3 regions of the Rahnella variigena genome follow, and region 1 is predicted to be linked to each of the others. Evidence: predicted binding sites of a transcription regulator. Region 1 holds the regulator's gene; each other region holds the start of a gene.

Region 1 (6,975 bases):
TTCAGACACCTGACGGATGAAATCACACAGGAATTCGTAGCTGTCCTGATCGTCAATACCGATACGGGTTTTGACCGTCACCGGAATTGAAACCACATCGCGCATGGCTTTGATGCAGTCCGCTACCAGCGACGCCTGCCCCATCAGACAGGCACCAAACATGCCGTTCTGCACGCGATCCGACGGGCAACCGACGTTGAGGTTAATTTCGTCATAACCGCGTTCTTCTGCCAGTTTAGCGCAATGTGCCAGATCGGCAGGATTGCTGCCGCCAAGCTGCAATGACACCGGATGTTCAGCGTCGCCAAACCCGAGATAATCCCCTTTGCCATGAATAATGGCACCGGTAGTCACCATTTCGGTGTACAGCAACGTCTGGCCGGTCATCAGCCGGTGAAAATGGCGACAGTGGCGATCGGTCCAGTCGAGCATCGGCGCAACGGAAAAACGCTGAGCGGAAAACGGAGTGGTCTGGGGCATTGCGTGTTGAGTTTCTGACATCGGCCTGACATTCGCTGAAGGGGTTCGTGGCGCTCTCTCTGACGCAACGCCAGAGAGAAGTTAATCGGTGATTATACCACAGAACAAAGATTCGGCATCCTGCGCCATCGTGCAGAGAAATAACGTCGCCGCAATACATCTTAATGAATGGCGCATAATTCGTCGTTTTAGCCTAAGCATGATAAAATCAACAATGGTCGCATGATGTGGCCTATCGATCCCAATCTGCGCTCAGAGAACGTTGCTATGACCCTGAATAATCCGGAAAAATTACTTTCGCAAGCTGAAGAACTTTGCCAGCAGCGCAATGTTCGTCTTACGCCGCAGCGGCTGGAAGTACTGCGCCTGATGGCGCAACAACCCGGTGCCATCAGCGCCTACGATTTGCTGGATCTGCTGCGTGTCAGCGAGCCACAGGCAAAACCGCCAACCGTTTACCGCGCGCTGGATTTTCTGCTTGAACAAGGCTTTATCCATCGGGTTGAGTCGGCTAACAGCTACGTGCTTTGCCACCATTTCGAAGAGCCGAGCCACACGTCTGCGCTGTTCATCTGCGACCGATGCGGGCTGGTGACAGAAAAAACCACTGACGGTATTGAAGAGCGTCTGGCGAAACTGGCGACGGAATCCGGCTTTGAGCTTCGCCATTCTGTCGTGGAAGCCCACGGTTTATGCGGAGAATGTAAGGTTGTGGAAACCTGTGACAGCCATGAGCACTGCGATCATGACCACAGTATTGTGGTGAAAAAACGCTAAGGGATTTAGGTATTTGAGCGGGGATTTACTGAAGCTGAGTATGTGAAAAAGCTAAGAAGTGAAGTACAAAAGCTAATAAGTGAAGACATTAAGTAGTGAAGACATAAAGTTGGGTACATCCGTGTACCCGTATCCTGAAGCGTTCCGGGTAGGAGCAGCTAAATCTCAGGATACGTCACTGACACGCGAGGGGGAGTCGCGTATTACCAGTGATATTTGTTGCTGGTTTCCCATTCCTTGAGCTCTTTCTCGGCCTGATCTTTCTGATAGCCGTAACGCTCCTGAATCTTACCAACCAACTGATCACGTTTACCTTCAACCACTGTCAGGTCGTCATCGGTCAGTTTGCCCCATTTTTCTTTCACTTTCCCTTTGAACTGTTTCCAGTTACCGTCGGCTTGGTCCTTATTCATAAAATATCTCCTGTTACCTTGGGTTTATGGAGCTGCGTTTTGTTCCGGCAGCCCGTCCTTAACACTTCTAAGGTTAGTAGAGAATCTGGATTAATCCTCTCCGAACAGGGATAAAAACCATTATTAGGATTATTCCAAAGCAGGAAATAACGGCAAAAGAACATTTATCTCTTTGATAAAACACTGCCAATTCAGTGTCCGGGAGAAGAAAACCAGGTATCGCGCTGCCAGTAACGACGCCATATCCAGCCCAGTGAAATCCCGCGCAAGCCGAGGAAGACGGTCAGCGCCAGCCATAACGCATGGTTTCCCAGCACCGGTAAGGTCATAAGCGTCAGCCCGTAACCAAGCGCAGCAACCACCATGCTGTTACGCATATCCCGCCCGCGCGTGGCACCGATAAACATCCCGTCGAGCAGATAACACCAGACCGCCACCAGCGGCAATACAATTTGCCAGCCGAGGTAATGATCCGCCAGCTCGCGCAATTCGGGGAGTGATGTGAGCGCATTTATAATCGCCCCGCCGGCTACGGCATAAATTAGCGCAAAGGCCAGCGCCACCAGTCCGGCCTGACGGCACGCGGCATGCCACACGTTGAGCAGCTTTTCGCGATTGCGCGCACCGAATGCCTCACCGGAATGGGCTTCGATGGCATACGCAAAGCCGTCGAGTGCAAATGCGGTAAAGGTCAGCAGGTTCATCAGAACAGCGTTGACCGCAACAATGTGGCTGCCCAGCCGCGCACCCAGTATGGTCAGTGAGGCAAAGCATAGCTGCAACAGCAATGAGCGCAGCATGATGTCGCGGTTAAGTCCGAGAAGACGGCGCAAATTACCGCGCCACGCACCGGTGATTTCTGCACCGGTGATACCGCGTCGTTTCATGACACGCCAGACAAAATACAGCCCGATGAACAACGTGAAATACTCTGCACTGGCAGTTGCCATTGCCGCACCACGTACGTTCAGCCCCAGCCCCATTACCAGCCAGATATCCAGAATAATATTCAGCAGATTTCCCGCGATCAGCAAAATCACCGGCCCGCGAATATACTGGATGCCCAGCAACCAGCCGAGGATCACCAGATTCGCCAGAGAAGCAGGCGCACTGTACCAGCGGATTTCGATAAACAGCCTCGCCTGTTCCAGCACCGACTGACTGCCACCCACGACATGAAACGCCAGCTCCATCAGCGGATGGCGAAATAACAGGATGATGACACCGGCCAGCACCGCCAGCAAAAAGGGCTGCACAAAAGCACGTGCCAGCAACTGATTGTCTTTTGCGCCCAGCGCCTGTGCGGTCATGCCGGTGGTGCTCATGCGCAAAAACAGCAGCATCATGAAGAGGAAAGTCGTGACCATCGAACCAACCGCCACACCACCGAGATAATCGGCACTGTCGAGATGACCGATCACTGCGGTATCCACCAGACCAAGAAGAGGCACCGTGATATTGGAAAAAATCATCGGTAACGCCAGCGTCCAGAGTGCTTTATCTGCGGGGCTTAGAAAGGTGTTTTTAAATGATTGTCGCAGGGAATGATGTTGCATAGAGAATCTCATGCCGGAGGTTCAGGTTATGCCCAAAATGACATCGCCCCGAAAGGGGCGATGATGAGAGAAACGCATTTCTCTTTGAATTCACATGGATGCCAGAGGCGGCCGCCATCCATATTCAATTAGTTTTAGTTTTCTCTATCTGAAACAGCAATTGCTGACTCAGCAATTTCTGACCGAGTAATTCGAGTTACAGGAAGGCGGCAAGTAAGAGAATCCCGATGAGCTGATATGAGTCAGTGATTCGGGTGAACGCACGCAGCCAACGCGTCTGCAGCTCGAAGTACGAAGGTCAGATCCAGTTGCCGTTACGGATGACGCCTACGGCTAGCCCTTCAATACTGAAATTCTGTTCGCGCAAATCCACCACGATCGGCTGGAATTCGCTGTTCTCAGGCAATAACTGCACCACGCTGCCCTGCTTTTTCAGGCGTTTCACGGTGACTTCATCGTCGATACGCGCCACGACAACCTGGCCGTTACGCACGTCCTGCGTTTTATGCACGGCCAGCAAATCGCCGTCGAGGATACCAATGTCACGCATCGACATCCCGCTGACGCGCAGCAGGAAATCGGCGCTCGGCTTGAACATCGCCGGATCAACCTGATAATGCCCTTCGATATGTTGCTGTGCCAGCAACGGTTCACCGGCGGCAACGCGGCCGATCAGCGGTAAACCTTCTTCTTCTTCCATCAGCAGACGGATACCACGAGATGCACCGGAGACAATCTCGATAACGCCTTTACGTGCCAGCGCTTTCAGGTGTTCTTCCGCCGCATTGGGAGAACGGAAACCCAGACGCGATGCAATCTCTGCGCGAGTCGGTGGCATACCGGTGGTGGAGATATGATCGCGAATAAGGTCGTAGACCTCTTGTTGTCTGGTCGTTAAAGCTTTCATTCCGCCCCCTGGTTGTTTATACAGTCTTGCTGTGAGTATATACAGCTAAACGGTCAATGAAAACCTAAGATTGAATAAAAACAGGGCATAACGGTGATTCCTGGAATACAGATTCCAGATCAGAACCATCGCGGCCAAAAGATACTGACCCAGACAAAAATCGCCAATATGATGGTCAGAAGTACGGCAGCAGAACCGATATCTTTTGCCCGCCCTGAGAGCACGTGAAACTCAGAGCCGATACGGTCAATCGCGCATTCCACCGCACTGTTGAGCAACTCGGTGACGCAGACCAGCATCACGGAGCTTACAAGTAAAATGCGTTCAACCGTGCTGACATCGAGCCAGAAAGATAACAAAATTAACGGGATAGCCACGCTGGCTTCCTGGCGAAAAGCCGCTTCGTTCTGCCATGCGGCTTTCAATCCTTTCCAGGAATATCCGGCCGCTTTATAAATTCGGGTAAATCCAGTGACTTGGTTCGCCATTTCGGGTACTGATCCTTGAAGGGTTGTCCTTAAAAGTGTGCCGTATTTTAGCTTTTATATGACCACAGATCTCCACGGATCTTTCTGGTATCCTTGCGGCGAAATGGCTAACAAGAGGCTTCACGTTTTTATGTCAGGTTGGCGTAGACTTTATTACACATTATTGAATTTACCACTCTCATTGCTGGTAAAGAGCAAGGTCATACCTTCAGATCCGGTTACCGAGTTGCATTTGGACCCGACGCGCCCGATTTTGTACGTATTGCCTTACAACTCCAAAGCAGACTTGCTGACGTTGCGTGCGCAATGTCTGGCAGAGAATCTGCCCGATCCCCTTATTCCGCTGGAAATCGACGGAACGCTGCTGCCAAGCCATGTTTTCATTGCTGAAGGCCCGCGCGTGTTCTCGTATTACACGCCGAAGCAGGAATCCGTAAAGCTGTTCCACGACTATCTGGATTTGCACCGCAACAATCCGGATTTAGACATCCAGATGCTGCCGGTTTCCGTGATGTTTGGTCGTGCGCCGGGCCGTGAAGGTCAGGATGATACGCCGCATCTGCGCGTACTGAATGGCATCCAGAAATTCTTTGCCGTGCTGTGGCTCGGACGTGACAGTTTTGTCCGTTTCTCCAATACCGTTTCCCTGCGCTATATGGCGACAGAGCACGGCACCGACAAAACCATCGCTCAGAAACTGGCACGCGTGGCGCGTATGCATTTCTCCCGCCAGCGTCTGGCAGCGGTCGGCCCGCGTCTTCCGGCGCGTCAGGATTTATTCAATAAATTGCTGGCTTCCAAAGCCATCGAAAAAGCGATCGAAGACGAAGCCCGCAGCAAGAAAATTTCCCACGAAAAAGCCCAGCAGAATGCTATCGCGCTGATGGAAGAAATCGCGGCGAACTTCTCTTATGAGGCCGTGCGTCTGTCAGACCGCGTGCTGAGCTGGACGTGGAATCGCTTGTATAAAGGCATCAACGTCAACAATGCTGAGCGTGTCCGTCAGCTGGCGCTCGATGGTCAGGAAATTGTGTATGTGCCCTGCCACCGCAGCCATATGGATTACCTGCTGCTGTCTTACGTGCTCTATCACCAGGGGCTGGTGCCGCCGCATATCGCTGCCGGTATCAACCTGAATTTTTGGCCGGCTGGCCCGATTTTCCGTCGTCTGGGTGCGTTCTTCATCCGTCGTACCTTTAAAGGCAACAAGCTTTATTCCACCGTTTTCCGCGAATATCTGGGTGAGTTGTTCAGCCGCGGTTATTCGGTCGAATACTTTGTGGAAGGTGGCCGTTCACGAACCGGACGTCTGCTGGAACCGAAAACCGGTACGCTGGCGATGACCATTCAGGCCATGCTGCGCGGCGGTTCACGTCCGATTACGTTAGTGCCGATTTACATCGGTTACGAGCACGTGATGGAAGTGGGCACGTACGCCAAAGAATTACGCGGTGCGACCAAAGAGAAAGAAAGCCTGACGCAGATGCTGAACGGGCTGCGCAAGCTGCGCAACCTCGGTCAGGGTTATGTGAACTTCGGCGAGCCGCTGCATCTGACCACTTACCTGAACCAGAATGTACCTACCTGGCGTGAAGCGATCGACCCAATCGAAGCGCAGCGTCCGAGCTGGCTGACGCCAACGGTGCAGGATCTGGCAGAGCAGATTATGGTGCGTATTAACAACTCAGCCGCGGCTAACGCCATGAACCTGTGTTGTACCGCGCTGCTGGCATCGCGTCAGCGTTCACTGACCCGTGAACAGCTGACCGAACAAATCGACTGCTATCTGCAATTGCTGCGTAACGTGCCGTATAACGCAGATTCGACGGTGCCTGATCTGACCGCCGATCAGCTGCTCGATCACGCGCTGAACATGAACAAGTTCCAGGTCGAGAAAGACAACATCGGTGACATCATCGTTCTGCCGCGCGAGCAGGCTGTTCTGATGACGTATTACCGCAACAATATCCACCATATGCTGGTATTGCCGTCACTGATTTCAAGCATCGTGATGCATCACCGTCAGGTCACCCGCGCAGAATTACTGCGTCAGGTGGAACTGATTTACCCGATGCTCAAAGCTGAACTGTTTATGCATTTCGATAAGTCAGAGCTGCCGCAGGTACTGGATGTTCTGACGCTGGAACTGGCACGTCAGCAAATCATTCATCTGGAAGACGATGAACTGACCCTGAACCCGGCGCGTATCCGTACCCTGCAACTGCTGGCCGCGGGTGTGCGTGAAACGCTGCAACGCTATGCCATTACTTTCTCGCTGCTCACCAATAATCCAAGCATCAACCGCGGTGCGCTGGAGAAAGAGAGCCGGATTATGGCGCAGCGCTTGTCCGTTT
Region 2 (6,975 bases), 2.8 Mb from region 1:
CGGGCTTCTTCCCGTTCGGTCCGGTGTTTGCCTTTGTGTTGTGTCTGATTATTACGCTGGGGCAGAACTATCAGGCATTCCTGAAAGACACCATTGACTGGTACGGCGTGGCCGCGACTTATATCGGCCTGCCGCTGTTCCTGATTATCTGGTTCGGCTACAAGCTGACCAAAGGCACCAAAGTGGTGAAATACAGCGAAATGGAATTCCCGGATCACGTCGATAAGTAACCGGCTGGGATTTTGAAATATTCATATCGTTAATTAGCGGAGCTCAGGCTCCGCTTTTTTACGTCTGCAATTCAGCAAAACAACGCGGACAACATCATGCTTTGTTACCGCTGCGTTTAACGTCTGAGTCTGATAGGTTTTGCAAAACACATTGATAATTATTATCATTTGTTCCCATTCTTTGGGAATAGCACAACATCTGTTCCCGCCATAAGTTTTTAACTTAATGAGATTGAAGCGAAAATGAGTGCAACAACCGAACCCGCCCTGGCGGTGAAAGGCAACGCCCCGGACGGCGTGATGGGGCGATACCAGAATATCGTACGCCGCCGTCTGTTAATCATGCTGGTCCTGGTGCTGGCGATCGTCGTCTCGCTGGTGATTGATTTCATTATGGGGCCGTCGGGGTTGTCGCTCGGTACGCTGTGGAAAACCTTGTTTGATGCGGCGGCAGCCGATCCGGGTACACGCGTGATTGTCTGGGATATTCGTTTGCCGTATGCGCTGATGGCGGTGGCAGTCGGTATGTCGCTCGGTCTTGCCGGTGCGGAAATGCAGACTATCCTCAACAACCCGCTCGCCAGTCCGTTCACACTCGGTGTTTCTTCTGCGGCGGCGTTTGGCGCAGCGCTGGCGATTGTGCTGGGTATCGGTATTCCGGGCATTCCCGACCAGTGGTTTATCTCTGCTAACGCCTTTATTTTTGCCTTACTGGCCGCGCTGATGCTGGATGGGATCACGCGCTGGACGCGTGTCGCCAGTTCCGGCGTAGTGCTGTTCGGTATCGCGCTGGTGTTTACCTTCAACGCACTGGTTTCTCTGATGCAGTTTATCGCCACCGAAGACACCTTACAGGGACTGGTTTTCTGGACAATGGGCAGTCTGGCGCGTGCGTCATGGGTGAAGCTGGGCGTGATGCTACTGGCGTTTCTGGTTCTGTTGCCGTGGTCGATGATGAGCGCGTGGAAGCTGACCGCGCTGCGTCTGGGTGAAGATCGTGCGGTGAGTTTTGGTATCGACGTGCGCCGTTTGCGTCTCGGCACCTTGCTGCGTATCAGTATTCTTTCCGCGCTGGCAGTCGCATTTGTCGGCCCGATTGGATTTATCGGTCTGGTCGCGCCACACATCGCCCGTCTTATGTTTGGTGAAGATCACCGTTTCTACCTGCCAGCCAGTGCGCTGATTGGTGCGCTGGTGCTTTCTATGGCATCCGTGGCCTCAAAAAATCTGGTGCCGGGCGTCATTATTCCGGTGGGGATCGTCACCTCGCTGGTCGGCGTGCCGTTCTTCCTGAGTATTATTCTTCGTCACCGGGGGAACGTCTGATGTCCGCAATGCCAGAAATGCAGCCACAAGATTTACTGAATGCCGCCACGCAGGGGCTGCAAATCCGCGATTTCAACGCGGGCTATCCGAAGCGCCATGTGATCCGCCATCTCAATGTCCCGATGCTGCCGCGTGGAAAAATCACCGTGCTGCTCGGGCCAAACGGCAGCGGAAAATCGACGTTGCTGCGTTCCCTCGCCGGACTTAACCGCGCGGAAGGGCAGCTGTTTCTCGACGGGCACGATTTAATGCCGATGCCTTTTGCGCGCCGTGCGGAGCAGGTTGTTTACCTGCCACAAACGCTGCCTGCGGGTGTGCATCTGCATGTGCTGGAATCCATCATCGTGGCGCAGCGTGCGTCCGGCGGGAAGGGCAAAGTCTCGGAAGGCACCGATAAAGTGATGACGTTGTTGCGTCAGCTGGGTATCGAGCATCTGGCACTGAGTTATCTCGATCAGCTTTCCGGCGGTCAGAAACAGCTGGTCGGTCTGGCGCAATCCCTGATCCGCCAGCCTTCCTTACTGCTGCTCGACGAACCGCTCAGCGCGCTTGATCTTAACTATCAGTTCCACGTCATGGATCTGGTACGCAAAGAGACGCAGAAACGCAATATCGTCACCGTGGTAGTTGTGCATGACATCAATATCGCGCTGCGCCATGGCGACCGCGTGCTGATGCTTAAAGACGGTAATCTGATTGCCGATGGCGAACCGGAAGACGTGATCACCGCCGACAGTCTGGCGCGCGTTTACGGCGTACGGGGCAGGATTGAGCGCTGCTCGCAGGGGACACCGCAGATATTGATTGATGGATTAGTGGGGGATCCGGAGATTTAATGTTATGTCCTGACAAAAGGAAGACATTACTCAGGCGTTCACCGATCCGCTCCCTCCCCTGCGAAGGGGAGGGCCGGGGTGGGGTATTAACGCAAAAACGTTGGGTGACGTTTCCGCTCAGGCCATTGATTTACAGTCTAAAACCCCCTCCCAACCTCCCCCTTCGCAGGGGGAGGAGCATACCGCAACGGGCCTACTTCCCACTCCACGCCTTCAGATTCTGCTCCCGCGCATTCAATTTCTGCTCAGGTGTCAGCTTGTTGTAATCCTTCGCCAGACCACTTTCCCAGTCGCCGTAAAGCGGATTTGGCAGCACGATATATTGTGTGCCGAAGTGCTGATGATTCTGATTCACAAAGGCACGGCGTTGTTCATTACCCTGATGATAGGTCGCAGAACCAAAGTCATTCAGGTTGTCGCCGATGTAAATCACCACGTGATAACCCGCGGCTTTAATCGAGTCGAAACGCGCTTGTTTGTTCGACGTGTCTGAACTTAACAGCATGGTTTTTTCATTGGCGCCGGTAAAGCCCAGGCGGTTCATGTTGTCGAGCGTCGCGGCATATTCGCTGGTTTTACGGTTAGACACGTAGAACATCGTGCCGCCGTGCGTGTTGACATAGTTGGCAAATTCCACCGCGCCGGGCACGGCGGTAGCCTGACGCGCTGCTGTCCACTGGGACCAGGTTTTGCTGTCGAATGGCTTATTCGCTTTCACCTGCCACGCACTGTACGCGCTGTTATCGAGCATCGTTTCGTCGAGATCGACGACGACGGCTTTCTTCTGTCCGGCCAGCGGTTGTGCGTTATCAAACGCCATTTTCGCCGTGTTAAATGCCTGATACGCCAGCGCCTGATATTCGCCGGATTGCTGGAACCAGTTCAGCGCCATCACCGACTGATCGTTCAGTTTCTGTTGGGCGTCCGTTTTTTGCTGCGCGCAGCCGCTGAGGGCCAGCATGATTAAAGCACTGGTGGTGCAAAGCGAAATTTTATTCATGGGTTATCCCTGCTTGTTAAGAAAGATTCGCATTCATCAAAATCGTTAAAACTGTAGCAGATTCAGCGGGGTGTGGAAGCCTAAATGGCGATTTACGCGAGGTGTGCCGAAAAATAACACAAATAAAAAAGGCCGGAGGGTGAGTCCGGCCGAAGAATGTCAAGACAGAGAATAATAATGAGGTGGTAAAGCGCCTGTTTTTAGAACTAATTATCAGAACTGATAGACCAGACCAACGGCAGTAATGTCGTCGTTGTTCAGAGCCAGGTTGTTATCATCGGACAGCTGGTTGATTTTATAATCAACATAGGCAGACATGTTTTTGTTGAAATAATAGGTTGCTGCTACGTCAACATATTTAACCAGGTCTGCATCACCGATGTTTTCAATATCTTTTGCTTTAGTCTGAACATAACCCAGTGAAGGACGCAGGCCATTTTCAAACTGATATTGTGCAACGGCTTCGAAGGTCTGGGTTTTATTTGCAAAACCACTTCCTGCCGGTGCGCCTGCAATTCCGCCTGGTACGGTAATAGCCAGCATATTACGGGTTTCAGCATACATGGCGGCTAAATAAACGCCATTGTCGTCATATTTCATACCGCCAGTCCATGCGTCAGCTTTATCGCCTTTGCCGTAAGCGGAATTACTCTGCGCCGTGGTGCGGTCAGAAGACGCATATGCGCCGCCGAAGCTCACGCCGGTATCACCCAGTGCGTAAGTGGTAGACAGTGAATAGCCGTCGCCGTTGGCTGTGCTGCTGCCACGACCGTCATTTTCATTTTTGCCCTGATACTGAACAGCTACGTTCAGACCATCAACCAGGCCGAAGAAGCCGCGGTTACGGTACGTGGCCACGCCGTTGGTACGGCCAGTCATGAAGCGGTCAGCTTTGGTGTAACCGTCGCCGCCAAATTCAGGGAACATATCGGTCCAGGCTTCAACGTCGTACAGTGCGCCGTAGTTACGGCCATAGTCGAAGGAACCGTATTGACCAAATTTCAGACCGGCAAAGCCCAGACGTGTTTTGGTGCCGGTGGTGCTTGGCGTTTTGCTGTCAGATTCAGCATGGTTAGCCATGACGTTGTATTCCCACTGGCCGTAGCCGGTGATCAGGTCATTAATTTGGGTCTGGCCTTTAAAACCGAAACGCACGTAACTCTGGTCGCCATCACTGCCGGGAGCATCAGAGAAATAATGCAGACCTTTCACTTTTCCGTACAGGTCCAGTTTATTGCCGTCTTTATTATAAACTTCCGCTGCGTGTGCGCCTGATGCAATCAATAAACCAGGAATTAAAAGTGCCAGAATATTACGTTTCATGAATTTTACCCTGCATTCTTTATTAAAAGCTTTTCATAAAAGCTTTATATGAAGTCTTGTGGAAAGACGCTAATCATCATTTTTGCTGTGCATTCCGTATGGACTCGGATTTTTCTCAGCGAGAGTTTTTTACCGTATATTTGTGATCAATTTATGACAGTCAGAAATGAACTTTTTCTTTTTTACACGTCCTCCTTTTTTTCTGCATAAATTTACACCACAGGAAATGCCCTTAACCGCGATTTCGGGCTGCGCCAGAAGCCGGTCTGTGGGACAATAGCCGGGACATTCCTGTCTCACTTCCAACAAAAAAGAGATGCATGGCGCTTTCCCCCGCAGTAAAAAATCAGATAAGCCAGTGGTACAAAGCCCTGCAACAGCAAATCCCGGATTTCATTTCCCGCGCTCCGCAACGTCAGATGATTGCTGAGGTGGCTAAAGCGTTCTCGGGGGATTCTGCACGGCATCTGGCCATCGAGGCGCCGACCGGCGTCGGGAAAACCTTGTCCTATCTCATTCCCGGCATTGCTGTCAGCCGTGAGGAAGAAAAACCGCTGATTGTCAGCACGGCAAACGTGGCGTTGCAGGATCAGATTTTCAGCAAAGATTTACCGCTGCTGAAAAAAATCATTCCGGATCTGAAATTTACCGGCGCTTTTGGTCGCGGGCGTTACGTGTGTCCGCGAAATCTGGCGGCGATGAGCAATGAAAACGCGCAGGGCGATCTGGGATTATTTCTTGGTGATGAACTGGCACCTTCCAGCGGCGAAGAACAGAAACTGTGTAAAACGCTGGAAACCGCGCTGTCACGCTACGAGTGGGATGGATTACGCGATCACTACCAGAAGACCATCGACGATCCGCTGTGGATCAAAATCAGCACAGATAAAGCCAACTGCCTCAGTCGTAACTGTCATTACTTTCGCGAATGCCCGTATTTTGTGGCGCGCAAAGAAATTGAAAGCGCAGATGTAGTAGTGACCAACCACGCGCTGGTGATGGCGGCGCTGGAATCCGAATCCGTGCTGCCACCGGCAAAAGACCTGCTGCTGGTGCTCGACGAAGGACATCATCTGCCGGAAGTGGCCCGCGATGCGCTGGAAGTTGACGCGGAAATCACCGCGATGTGGAACAACCTGCAACTCGATAATTTTGTCCGTCAGATTGAACAATGTCTGGCGCTGTTTACGCCGAAGAATCCGCCGCCGCTGACCAACGCCGAGCGTCTGCATAATCACTGCGCCGAAATGCGCGAACTGCTGCTGTCGATTGAACAGACCGTGGGACAGTATTTACCCCCGGATGAGCCGGAAGCCGAATACCGTTTCGAGCTGGGACTATTGCCGCCGGAGCTGACAGAGCAGTGCAGCCGCCTGTTTAAACTCACCGATGGTTTGCGCAGTCTGGCGGAATACATGGTGAATGACCTCAGCGAGAAGACCGGCAAACACGACATTATGCGTCTGCATCGCGCGATTTTGCACATGAGCCGGATGCAGGGCTATCTCGAAACCATGAGCAAACTGTGGCGGCTGGCGGCGCTGGATAAAGCGTCCAATGCGCCGATTGGCAAATGGGTGACGCGGACTTATTTCGATAACCAGACGCATCTGGTCTTCCATTGCGCGGGGATCCGCGTCAGCGAACAGCTGGAAAAAATGCTGTGGCGCAAAGTACCGCATGTGGTGATTACCTCTGCGACGCTGCGCTCGCTGAACAGTTTCTCCCGCTTGCAGGAAATGACCGGCCTGACGGAAAAAGCCGGCGACCTTTTCGTCAGCCTGGATTCGCCGTTCAGTCATGTCACGCAGGGTAAACTGGTGATCCCGCAAATGACGCTGGAGCCGCTGATGGCGAATGAAGCCGCGCATTTGCAGGAAATGGCCGATTTCTTCCGCGCAGAACTGGCAAAAGGGCAGCACACCGGCCAGCTGGTGTTGTTCGCCAGTAACCGTGCGTTGCAGCAATTTGTTTCTTTGCTGCCGGATTTACGCCTGATGCTGCTGGTGCAGGGCGATCAGCCCCGTTACCGGCTGGTCGAGGAGCACCGCAAGCGCGTCGCCGCGGGCACGACCAGCGTGCTGATCGGCCTGCAATCTTTCGCCGAAGGGCTGGATCTGAAAGGTGAATTGCTGACGCAGGTGCACATCCATAAAATTGCGTTTCCGCCGATCGACAGTCCGGTGATCCTGACCGAAGGCGAGTGGCTGAAAACGCTGAAGCGCTATCCGTTTGAAGTGCAGAGTTTACCGAGTGCGTC
Region 3 (6,975 bases), 2.6 Mb from region 1:
AGCGGCTGTTCATTACGCATAAGGAACGGGTGGATCAGGCTGTCCATGTCAGGCTGCGCCGATGGCGATGACTGACGTGGCGCTTCATATTCCTGCGCATGTTGAACCGGTTCCGAAGCCGCAGCGCGCTGATAAGGTTGCTGAGCAAACGCGGCAGGTTGCGGTTCTTCTTCCGCTTGCGCTGACAACGTGAACAATGGCTCAGACGGCGTATCGTCCACCAGATCAGCCATTGGCGAGAAGCTGAAAGCATCGTGCTGACTGAGTTTCATCGCGGCAGCAGCAAAATCATCGGCAGGAGAATGGGAAATTTCTTCCTGATTATTTTGCGAATGATGATGCTGAACCAGACCGCTTTGCGGCTCGACTTCTTGCTGATAACGCGCCTGCTCTCGCGCAGCGAAAGCATTGCGTAATTCAGCTTCCTGCAAGGCGGCTTCAGCGTCCGGTTCACTTTCAGTCACCGCATCGCCGTAACGCTCTTGCTGCTGTTCGGCAAACGCCTGCTGCAATGCGGCTTCCTGCCGGGCTTCCTCGTCGGCCTGAGCCAGGGGATCGTTATGCCAGGTTTCCTGCCCGGTATTTTGCTGGGCCACAGCTTGCGCGTTTTCCTGTTGTTCGGCCATACGCTGAGACGGCAATTTAATACCGTACGATGCCAGCTCGCGACGCGTTGGAATACGCACCGGATTTGGACGCGGCAGTTCTGGGCCAAACCCTTTTTTCACCTGCGGATTTTCATCACTCACAGCGCTGAAAGCAGGCATAAAGGTATTGGTTGCAGAAGATGCCGCAGACTGCCCTGCCTGAGCCAGACCCGTAGCAAGTGCAGCCGTAGCGGCAACGCTGGCGGCCTGCGCGGCATCGGGTACCGGCGAACTGAAATCAAACGGTGAACGACTGGGTTCAACGGCTGTTTGCCAGTTCCCGAGACTCGGGCCATCTTCCTGATTGCGCTCAACCGGCGCAGGAGAAGGTGATTGCTGTACCGGCTGCGGATGGCGCGGCACCGGCGTTTCTTCCGTAATTTCGAAATTATAGAGCGGCGGCGCGGTTGAAACCGGCGTAGACGGATAAGGTGAAATCTCAGCCACCGGCGGTTCTGCAGCATAAGGATCAGCTGCTGGCGCTGGTGTCACGACCGAAGCCGCTTCAGCGACTGCTGCGGCTGTTTCAGGAACAGCAGAAGAAACAGGAGCAGAAGGTGCTGGTGCTGCTGGATGCTCATTAACTGAAGGCGCAGAGAACAGGACGTCATCGTCATCGGTATCAGCAGTCACTGCGGCAGCCGCAGGGATCGCTGCTGTTGCCGCTGCACCTGCGACGGCAGGAGCAACTTTAGCTACCGGTTTGGCTTCGTCGTCTTCGAGTAACGGATCGTCGTGCTCGTCGTAGTCATAATCATCGTCACGACGGGAACGGTTGGTCACGATATTGGTGACGCCGAGCACGGCACCGCCAATTTTCTCGGCAATGGTCAGCCATGACCAGCCGGTAAACAGTGTCAGTCCGGCTGCCCACACACATAACAACACCAGCGTCGCACCCACATTGTTGAAATACGGCGTCATCGCTGTACTCAACAAACTGCCGATGACACCACCGGAAGCGAAGTAGTAAAGGTCATCAATATTGACTGATGCCAGACCACAAGACGTGACAATGAGCGCCAGCGTCCCGATAAGGCGCAGCGAAAGGGCAAAATAATCGACGAAATCCTGTTTATCCCGCTGACGAAACGCCGCCCAGCAGAGGCACAGAATAATAGGGGGAATAGCGTAACCAAATACGCCAAAGATGAAGAACAGCGTGTCAGCCATCCAGGCTCCCACACCACCGCCCCAGTTATGAATTGGCCCATGCCATGCGGTCTGAGACCAGCTTGGATCAGAGGGGTTAAAACTCACCAATGCCGCCATTAAATAAGCAGCAAAAATCGCTACCACCACCAGCAAAGCCTCCAGAAGACGGCGACCATTGCTCAGCTTTTTAAGGGTAACTTCTTTATCTTCTGTATATTCCTGGCTCAAGAAAGGCTCTCCAGGTTCCTGTGAACTGAGAAAAAGCAACAGCGCCGAGAGTCCCCGGCGCCATAGCTGTATAGATACACAGGAGTGTAGCTAAAATTACAAGGTTTTGCACCTGAACAATTACCGGGTTTTGATGACCAGGCGATTTGTCTGTTTTACTTCTTCCATGACCACATAGGTTCGGGTGTCGTTAACACCTGGAAGACGAAGTAATGTCTCACCTAACAGCTTACGGTAGGCGGACATGTCAGGTACGCGGGTTTTCAACAAATAGTCGAAGTCCCCTGAAACCAAGTGACACTCCTGAATATCTTCGAGTTTTTGTACTGCCGCGTTAAATTGCTCAAACACATCCGGCGCGCCACGGTTGAGGGTAATCTCAACAAACACCAGCAACGAGGCATCCAGATAATGCGGGTTAAGCAATGCGGTATAACCATTGATGAAGCCCTGACGTTCCAGACGACGAACGCGCTCCAGACATGGAGTTGGAGATAATCCCACACGTTTGGAAAGCTCGACGTTTGAAATCCGGCCATCCTTTTGCAATTCGTTGAGGATGTTACGGTCAATACGGTCGAGATCTTTTCCCGGACGTTTTTTGTTGTCTACCATTATTATTGTCTCTCTGCTGTCCTTCCCTGCACCTGCCATACCCCAGCCAACTTCAATGTCTAAGGGTTGTCCCAAGCGAAGACCCGATTATTAAGGTTTACGCATCCCAAAGCCGCGTTGATCCCCTGTCAAAAGGAACACGACCGTAAAACGGATACTCAAAAGAAATAACCCTGCGAAATTAATAGATTGCATACAGCCAACCTGATTCACTAAACCCTGCTGCAACAAAAACGCAAAAAAGCAAGACCAGAACGGGTCCGGTAGCAGCCAATTGCATAAATTCAAGTCACAGACAGGCAGTTAATTTCTTCTTCCCCTGATGTTTTCGCAAATGCACAGCGGATTGTCAAAGTAAAAGAAGCAAAATCAGAAGAACGTGCCAACCTGAAAAGCTGATCCCCCCTTTTTAGCTGTCTTTTCTCTTTGGACAATAACAACTCAGTGCGCGAAATAATTCAGCCAAAACCCCACAACCTGCCGTGAATTGTGACTAAAAGACCGCACTCTGTTAAACAACATTCACAGCGACTGACATCACCGCCGTTGTTTTTCACGCTGTTCATCAAACAGTTAAGTGTCTGATAATCAGCAAAGGAAACCTTTTTACCCGTGTTTCTCTGTAAAAACTATCAGACAAATCGTTAACAACATCTGAGTTTGCTTTTTTTACTGCGCCGTTTTCCCTACAATCGGTCTATCGCTTGTCGCTACCGCGGAGATGAATTACGCATGAGTACGGTTAAACACAGTAAATTATTGATTTTAGGTTCTGGTCCGGCGGGTTATACCGCAGCAGTTTATGCAGCACGCGCCAACCTTAATCCGGTGTTGATTACCGGTGTTGAAAAAGGCGGTCAGCTGACCACAACCACCGAAGTCGAAAACTGGCCGGGCGATCCGGAAGGTCTGACCGGTCCGGGCCTGATGGAACGTATGCATGAACATGCGACCAAATTTAATACTGAGATTATTTTCGACCACATTAACAAAGTCGATTTGCAGAACCGTCCGTTCCGCCTCACCGGCGACAGCGGCGAATACACCTGTGACGCACTGATCATCGCCACCGGCGCATCCGCACGTTATATCGGTCTGCCTTCTGAAGAAGCGTTCAAAGGTCGCGGCGTTTCTGCCTGCGCCACCTGTGATGGTTTCTTCTACCGTAATCAAAAAGTCGCAGTGGTTGGCGGCGGGAATACCGCAGTTGAAGAAGCGCTTTATCTGGCGAACATTGCCTCTGAAGTACACCTGATACACCGTCGCGACAGTTTCCGTGCTGAAAAAATTCTGGTTGACCGTCTGAATGACAAAGTGGCCAGCGGTAATATTGTTCTGCACACCCATAAAACCCTGAACGAAGTGGTCGGCGATCAGATGGGTGTTACCGGCGCGAGCTTGCTCGACGTGCGCACTGACGAGAAATCTCAGGTGGATGTTGCTGGTGTATTCATCGCTATCGGTCACAGCCCGAACACCGGCATTTTCGAAGGCCAGCTGGAACTGAAAGACGGCTACATCAAAGTGCAGTCCGGTTCCCACGGCAATGCGACACAAACCAGTATTCCGGGTGTTTTCGCCGCAGGCGATGTCATGGACCATATCTACCGTCAGGCGATTACGTCTGCCGGTACCGGTTGTATGGCCGCGCTGGATGCCGAACGCTATCTGGACGGTTTATCGCAAGCACCGGATTTGTAAGCATCTCCCCTTCTGTTTGCCCTTAAAAAGAGGCGGCGTGATTGCCGCCTTTTTCATATTTTCAGTTTGCGGTCTGAGCATGTAACATAAGCGCCCTCCCATCCGGATTGCTGCACAGACTGAAGCCTGATGAATAAAACACGACAACAAGAACTTACCCGCTGGTTAAAACAACAAAGCTCCCGCGCCAAAGGCTGGATCCGACTGTCTATGATGCTGGGTCTGCTTTCTGGTTTACTGATCCTCGCACAGGCCTGGCTGATGGCCGGATTACTGCACAGCCTGATTATCGAGCACACTCCGCGTGATGCGCTGCTGCAAAGTTTCCTGTTAATGGCACTCACCTTTGTGTTGCGTGCCGTCGTGACCTGGCTACGTGAACAGGTGGGCTTTATCTGCGGACGCGTTATCCGACAGGAAATGCGTAAACTGGTGCTGGATCGTCTGGAAAAACTGGGTCCTGCATGGATCCAGGGCAAACCGGCGGGCAGCTGGGCCAGCATCATTCTTGAACAAATCGAAGATATGCAGGATTACTATTCCCGATATCTGCCACAAATTGCACTTGCCGGTATTATTCCTCTGCTGATTTTAGTCAGCGTCTTCCCGATTAACTGGGCCGCAGGGCTGATCCTGCTGGTTACCGCACCGCTGATCCCGCTGTTTATGGCGCTGGTTGGAATGGGTGCGGCAGATGCTAACCGCCGCAACTTTGTCGCGCTGGCGCGTCTAAGCGGAAACTTCCTCGACAGTCTGCGCGGTCTGGATACGCTTCGCCTGTTCCACCGCGGGACGGCAGAAATCGACCAGATCAAACGCTCAACGGAACACTTTCGCGCACGCACAATGGACGTTCTGCGTCTGGCCTTTTTATCTTCCGCAGTCCTGGAATTCTTCGCTTCCATCTCCATTGCGGTTGTCGCGGTGTATTTCGGTTTCTCTTATCTCGGCGAACTGAACTTTGGCAGCTACGGCACGCCTGTGACCCTTTTCGCCGGTTTTCTGGTGCTGATACTTGCCCCGGAGTTTTTCCAGCCTCTGCGTGATCTGGGCGCGTTTTATCACGCCAAAGCGCAGGCCGTCGGCGCAGCAGAAAGTCTGGTGACGTTCCTTAGCGCTGAAAGTGCCGATATGGGTGACGGTGATCAGAATTTCCCGGCCGGTAAAACGGTTGATCTGGAAGCCCGCGATCTGATTATTCAGTCGCCGCAGGGTAAAACGCTGGCCGGTCCGCTGACCTTCAGTATTCCGGCAGGACAACGTATCGCCATCGTTGGCCTGAGCGGTGCGGGTAAAAGTTCATTGCTAAACGCCCTGCTCGGCTTCCTGCCTTATCAGGGTTCCGTTACCGTCAGCGGTATGGAACTGAAATCATTACGCAACGATGAATGGCGTAAACAGCTGAGCTGGGTCGGCCAGAACCCACATCTGCCCGAACAAACCCTGCGTGCCAACATTCTGCTCAATCAGCCGGATGTCAGCGATGAACAGCTTCAGTCTGCCATCGACCGTGCGTATGTGAGTGAATTCCTGCCGCTGTTACCGCAGGGACTGGAAACCGAACTGGGCGACAGCGCGGCGCGTTTATCCATCGGTCAGGCGCAGCGCGTGGCCGTAGCCCGCGCCCTGCTCTCGCCGTGCAGTTTATTACTGCTTGATGAACCCACCGCCAGCCTCGACGCACACAGCGAAAAACGGGTAATGAGCGCGCTGAACGACGCGTCTAAAGCACAAACCTCCCTGCTGGTGACGCATCAGCTGGAAGACACCCGGGAGTACGACGAAATCTGGGTGATGGATAAAGGCCTGATCGCCGAGCGCGGCACCTTCGCGCAACTGGTGGCTCAGGATGGTTTATTCGCCAGCCTGCTTTCTCAGCGGAATAAGGAGCTGTAATCATGAAAACTCTTCTGCCTTATCTCGCGCTGTATCGACGTCACTGGTTCCGCCTGTCTCTGGGCATCATTCTGGCTATCGTCACTTTACTGGCGAGCATCGGGCTGCTGACGCTTTCGGGATGGTTCCTCGCGGCCTCCGCCGTGGCGGGTATCGCCGGTTTATACAGTTTCAACTACATGCTTCCTGCCGCCGGTGTGCGCGGGGCGGCGATATTTCGTACTGCAGGCCGCTATGCCGAGCGTCTGGTCAGCCACGACGCGACATTCCGTGTGCTCGCACATCTGCGCGTGTTTACTTTCACCAAAATCATGCCGCTGTCTCCGGGCGGTATTGCCCGTTTTCGTCAGGCCGATTTACTGAACCGGCTGGTGGCCGATGTCGATACGCTGGACCATTTGTATCTGCGGGTGATTTCTCCGCTGGTAAGTGCACTGGTGGTAATCCTGCTGGTGACGTTTGGCCTGAGTTTCCTCGATGTTAAGCTGGCGCTGACCCTCGGTGCGATCATGCTGGTGCTGATGCTGCTTCTTCCGGTGATTTTCTACCGGGCGGGTAAACCGGCTGGCCGCGAACTGACGGCGCTGCGCAGTGAGTACCGCATGCAGCTGACGTCATGGTTACAGGGTCAGTCCGAGCTGGTGGTCTTTGGCGCTCAGCCACGATTCCGCCAGCAACTGAACGATATCGAGCGCCGCTGGATGTTGCGCCAGCAGCAGCAGGCAAAACTGAC

What was found. The regulator LexA, encoded in region 1, represses DNA repair genes until DNA is damaged. The targets are predictions, from matches to a motif close to TNCTGTATGTACATACAGNA.
Region 2: a site for LexA is predicted at 4,916-4,935, ahead of dinG (ATP-dependent DNA helicase DinG). Genes of this name have one in related genera too.
Region 3: a site for LexA is predicted at 2,095-2,114, ahead of CKQ54_RS17215 (DNA translocase FtsK 4TM domain-containing protein). Genes of this name have one in related genera too.

What each region holds. Positions count from the first base shown of each region.
Region 1 covers NZ_NSDJ01000001.1:1,096,817-1,103,791, reverse strand. Annotated here, with positions in the region: gene dusA (tRNA dihydrouridine(20/20a) synthase DusA) at 1-480, opposite strand, end outside; gene zur (zinc uptake transcriptional repressor Zur) at 748-1,257, shown strand; gene CKQ54_RS05090 (CsbD family protein) at 1,461-1,670, opposite strand; gene dinF (MATE family efflux transporter DinF) at 1,862-3,226, opposite strand; gene lexA (transcriptional repressor LexA) at 3,525-4,133, opposite strand; gene CKQ54_RS05075 (diacylglycerol kinase) at 4,253-4,621, opposite strand; gene plsB (glycerol-3-phosphate 1-O-acyltransferase PlsB) at 4,752-6,975, shown strand, end outside.
Region 2 covers NZ_NSDJ01000001.1:3,847,911-3,854,885, reverse strand. Annotated here, with positions in the region: gene CKQ54_RS17740 (amino acid permease) at 1-230, shown strand, start outside; gene CKQ54_RS17735 (FecCD family ABC transporter permease) at 474-1,556, shown strand; gene CKQ54_RS17730 (ABC transporter ATP-binding protein) at 1,556-2,392, shown strand; gene CKQ54_RS17725 (5'-nucleotidase, lipoprotein e(P4) family) at 2,586-3,392, opposite strand; gene CKQ54_RS17720 (porin) at 3,606-4,715, opposite strand; gene dinG (ATP-dependent DNA helicase DinG) at 5,036-6,975, shown strand, end outside.
Region 3 covers NZ_NSDJ01000001.1:3,732,892-3,739,866, forward strand. Annotated here, with positions in the region: gene CKQ54_RS17215 (DNA translocase FtsK 4TM domain-containing protein) at 1-2,030, opposite strand, end outside; gene lrp (leucine-responsive transcriptional regulator Lrp) at 2,151-2,645, opposite strand; gene trxB (thioredoxin-disulfide reductase) at 3,378-4,346, shown strand; gene cydD (heme ABC transporter permease/ATP-binding protein CydD) at 4,476-6,242, shown strand; gene cydC (heme ABC transporter ATP-binding protein/permease CydC) at 6,245-6,975, shown strand, end outside.